Regions from separate parts of the Virgibacillus halodenitrificans genome, predicted to be linked through region 2. Evidence: a T-box and tRNA genes for the amino acid it is inferred to sense, from the RefSeq annotation. Region 2 holds a T-box; the other holds one or more tRNA genes.

Region 1 (2,211 bases), 600 kb from region 2:
ATTGATGGACCAGGATTCCATCATACGGTAACTTCTCACGATTCCCCTATCTGACATAATCCATTGCACCATATGAAGTGCTTCCGGATTGCTAGCTACATAATCCCAGAAGTAATCATGTGCACCTGAAGCTGTTGGTATATCATCATCTGGCTTTGATTGGTATGCATGCATCACATCAGGAAACTTCATTGGGTCTTGGTTAATTAATACAGGCATCGCAATTGTTGTCAAATCGTAATTTCCTTCTTCTGTATAAAACTTTACACCCTTACAACGTAAATCCCTCGCTGTATCATATGAGCCTCTAGGTCCTTGAACCGTAGAATATCGCACTGTCAACGAAGTTTTCTTCCCAGGTTCCTGTAAAAAACCTGCTTTTGTTACATGTCTCATCGATTGATAGCACTCAAACTCCCCATGCGCACTATATCCTCTTGCATGCACAACTCTTTCCGGTTGTTCTTCCTGCACAAAATGAGACATCTTCTCAAAAAAATGCCAGTCTTCATGTAAGGAAGGGCCACGCTCTCCAGCTTTTAATGTCTCTGAATCATTTGATATTTTTCTTCCCTGATTTGTTGTCAATGGCTTCCCAGTATCTTGCACGCGATACCGATCCAACTGCTCATTTTTTAAATTATCAGCTGGATTGTGATGTCTTGATGACTTATCTTTATCCATGCAATCACCTATCCTCATTCAAGTTGTTTTACACTATTTATATTTATATGTCTATTTTTAAAAGTTAGAACATTTTTGGTGAATGGATAAAAAGTGAGTATACAGCGAAGCCTAAGGATTTTATCAGAGGATATAAGTCTACATATGCTATAACAAAGAACAACAAAAAAGCTGCCACCCTTTCCTAAGAAAAGGTGCAGCTTCTTCTAGTAGTGATTCCGATTGGGCTCGAACCAACGACCTCATGCCTGTCAAGCATGCGCTCTCCCAGCTGAGCTACGGAATCGTATGTAATAGACAGTAACATAACTATATAAAATTTACATCAACCTGTCAATATGTTTTTTCAGCACAATTAATGCATATGATCGCCTGACAAACGTATAAGCAGAGGTCTTTAGTACAAGATAATTATAGTTGTCAGTGTCTTGAAAAGCATGAATTACCTTTTTAGCCAAGGCACTATTCGAGTAAGCAAGATAACCAGGGCACTGACCGAGACAATCATTCGTCTATTTGCGACATGCCTCCTTTCACTCGAGACAGACCTTCCACCTCCCGCGACACATCAGCTCTTACCCGAGACTACCGCCTGCCCTACCGAGTCAACTCACTCCCCAGCCGAGACGCACACTCCCCTTACCGAGTCAACAACTCATCCTCCCCTTAATTCCTTCGCCTCCCGAAATGGAATGTTGGATAAAATTAAACAATACTATTATACTGTTATAATAGTTAGAAATTTTGCATTCAAATATGGAGGTTCAGCATGAGAACAGTTCTTTCCTATATTAAACCATATAAATTTGCTGCTATTTTTGCGTTTCTTTTAATGCTTATTGAACTGGCAGTTGAGTTATTGCTTCCGTTTTTCCTAGGTAAAATGATTAATGATGGAGTTGTGACGAAGGATATGTCCAATATTGTAATGTGGGGAAGCATTATGATTGGGCTCGCCTTCACTGCATTTATAGCAGGTATTATAAACTCTTTTTATGCTTCCCACGCTGCCTGGGGATTTGCCCATGATATAAGGGAAAAGCTATTTGCTAAAATTCAGGCTTTTTCCTTTGCAAGCTTAAATAAGTTTCCCACATCCGGACTGGTCACTCGGTTTACTAATGATGTTCGCCAGGTACAAAACACTATATTCATGGGATTAAGAATTATGGCCAAGGCGCCACTTATCGTAATTGGTGGAGTCATCATGGCATTTGTCGTGGATGCAAGGCTAGCATTTATTTTCCTTATTACTGTACCATTGCTTGTCGGATTTATTTTATGGGTGTTAAAAGTCGCCAGTAAGATGTTTGATCAGGTTCAGACAAAAGTCGATCAGGTAAACCGTGTTATGCAAGAGAATTTGGCTGGCATGCGATTAATTAAGGCATTCTTCCGGCGTAAACACGAAGAATCCCGTTTTACTACTTCCAACGAAGAGCTGGCGACAGAGACACGACGTACGTTTCGTTTTGTGGAAGCATCCATGCCTGTCCTGTTATTCGTTATGAATTTAAGCCTGATTTT
Region 2 (2,211 bases):
TAAGAAATTTGCAATTTACATATCGAAGGATCATATTTGCTTTAAAGTGGACAGCATATGTGGAGCGAGAATATGAAACTATATCCTTAGATGACCTTGAAAGTTAAAACCACTCTAAATAAAAAGCAACAAATAATCCCACTAGCAGACCAAGCAGTATTACATCAAACGTTGTAGGCAGTAAAAGTGTTCGGATCAATTGGAAAAGTAATATTGGCAGAGTTACTCTTTCTATAACAATTATACATTTTCTACACCATGGCGGGAGTTTATAACGATAATAGCGAGCCATTTTATCACCTCTTTATTCACTTTTCTTTCATTATGTAATATGATATGTATAAAGATAGCTGTTCTGTGCAACTATATTAATAGTTGACGATTGAACTGGTTATCTATAAAATATAAGAAGATGAAACTAGTTGAATAATGGATGTAAATGCAATGAATGGGAAGAGTACATTATGATTACCTATAAGAGAGGGAAGTATTAAGCTGAAAACTTCCTAGGATGAATTATATTGGAAGGTCGCCCTTGAGCTGCTTCTTTGAACGTGTAATTAACTGATTATACATGTAGAAGAATGCCGGTGAGAAACCGTTACTGAACATGAGTGTACAAGTGTATTTTACTTGTAAACAAAGGTGGTACCACGGAAATATACCTTTTCGTCCTTTCTTAGGATGAAAGGGTTTTTTTGTTTTTTATTAAGTTTTATACAAGTATCACACCATGACCAGCTTCAGTGCTTCCCATTCCCGAAAACTTAAGCAATAACTCTACATTGCAAACAACATCATTACAATTTCTTGCTTAGGCATAGCGGTGATGATCAAGATGCTGGCCCTTTTGTTCATACATGTGTTTAGCCTGTTTGACAAAGTCTTTTAATGAATAAGGAGGTTTTCCATAATGAATGATAAACAACAAAATTCACTATCTACAAAGTATAATCCTCAGGAAGTTGAACAAGATCGTTATAAATTTTGGTTAAAAGGAAAGTTTTTTGAGGCTAGTGGCGATAAAGATAAAGAGCCATTTACAATTGTTATTCCCCCTCCGAATGTAACAGGAAGATTACATTTAGGGCATGCTTGGGATACAACCATGCAGGATACCATTTCAAGGATGAAACGAATGCAAGGATTTGATGTGTTATGGTTACCAGGAATGGACCACGCAGGTATTGCTACGCAAGCAAAAGTGGAAGCAAAGCTGAAAGAGCAAGGCACAACTCGCTATGATTTAGGGAGAGAGAAATTTCTTGAAACCGCATGGGAATGGAAGGAAGAATATGCTGATTTTATTCGTTCACAGTGGGAAAAAATGGGGCTGGGATTGGACTATTCCAGAGAACGATTTACCTTGGATGAAGGACTGTCAGAAGCAGTAAAAGAAGTATTTGTAAAGTTGTATGAAAAGGGTTTAATTTACCGTGGGGAATATATAATTAACTGGGACCCCAAAACAAAGACCGCTTTATCTGATATTGAGGTTATTTATGAGGAAGTTCAAGGCAAGTTTTATCATTTAAGATACCCAATTAAAGATAGCGATGAAACGATTGAGATAGCCACTACTCGTCCAGAGACAATGCTGGGAGACACAGCAGTGGCTGTACATCCAAAAGATGAACGATATCAGCATTTAATTGGCAAAAAGGTTGTTTTGCCGATAATCGGTCGGGAAATTGAAATAGTGGCTGATGATTATGTAGATAGAGATTTCGGATCTGGAGCTGTTAAGATAACTCCTGCTCATGATCCAAATGATTTTGAAATCGGAAATAGACATAATCTGGAACGTGTCTTGGTAATGAATGAGGACGGCACAATGAATGAAAATGCCGGAAGTTATGAAGGTCTTGATCGATTTGATTGTCGTAAAAAGATTGTCCAAGATCTACAAGCCCTAGGAGTTCTATTTGATATAGAAGATCATACTCACCAAGTTGGTCATTCAGAACGAAGTGGCGCTGTTGTAGAACCGTACTTATCCACCCAATGGTTTGTAAAGATGCAACCATTAGCTGACTCGGCTATTGATCTGCAGAATACTGAGGATAAAGTGAACTTCGTGCCTGATCGGTTTGAAAAAACATATTTGAACTGGATGGACAATATACGAGATTGGTGTATTTCGCGCCAACTATGGTGGGGCCACCGTATTCCTGCTTGGTACCATAAGGAAACAGGAGAAATATATGTAGG

The links. The T-box of region 2 lies ahead of BME96_RS08100 (valine--tRNA ligase). A T-box ahead of a tRNA ligase gene usually reads a tRNA of that ligase, here a tRNA-Val.
Region 1: it has a tRNA-Val gene. The T-box ahead of BME96_RS08100 (valine--tRNA ligase) is inferred to sense a tRNA for this amino acid. The anticodon was not compared.

What each region holds. Positions count from the first base shown of each region.
Region 1 covers NZ_CP017962.1:953,519-955,729, reverse strand. Annotated here, with positions in the region: gene BME96_RS04905 (catalase) at 1-684, opposite strand, end outside; tRNA gene BME96_RS04900 (tRNA-Val) at 898-970, opposite strand; gene BME96_RS04895 (ABC transporter ATP-binding protein) at 1,454-2,211, shown strand, end outside.
Region 2 covers NZ_CP017962.1:1,550,242-1,552,452, forward strand. Annotated here, with positions in the region: gene BME96_RS08090 (phosphotransferase) at 1-107, shown strand, start outside; gene BME96_RS19970 (hypothetical protein) at 104-292, opposite strand; T-box leader at 436-680, shown strand; gene BME96_RS08100 (valine--tRNA ligase) at 914-2,211, shown strand, end outside.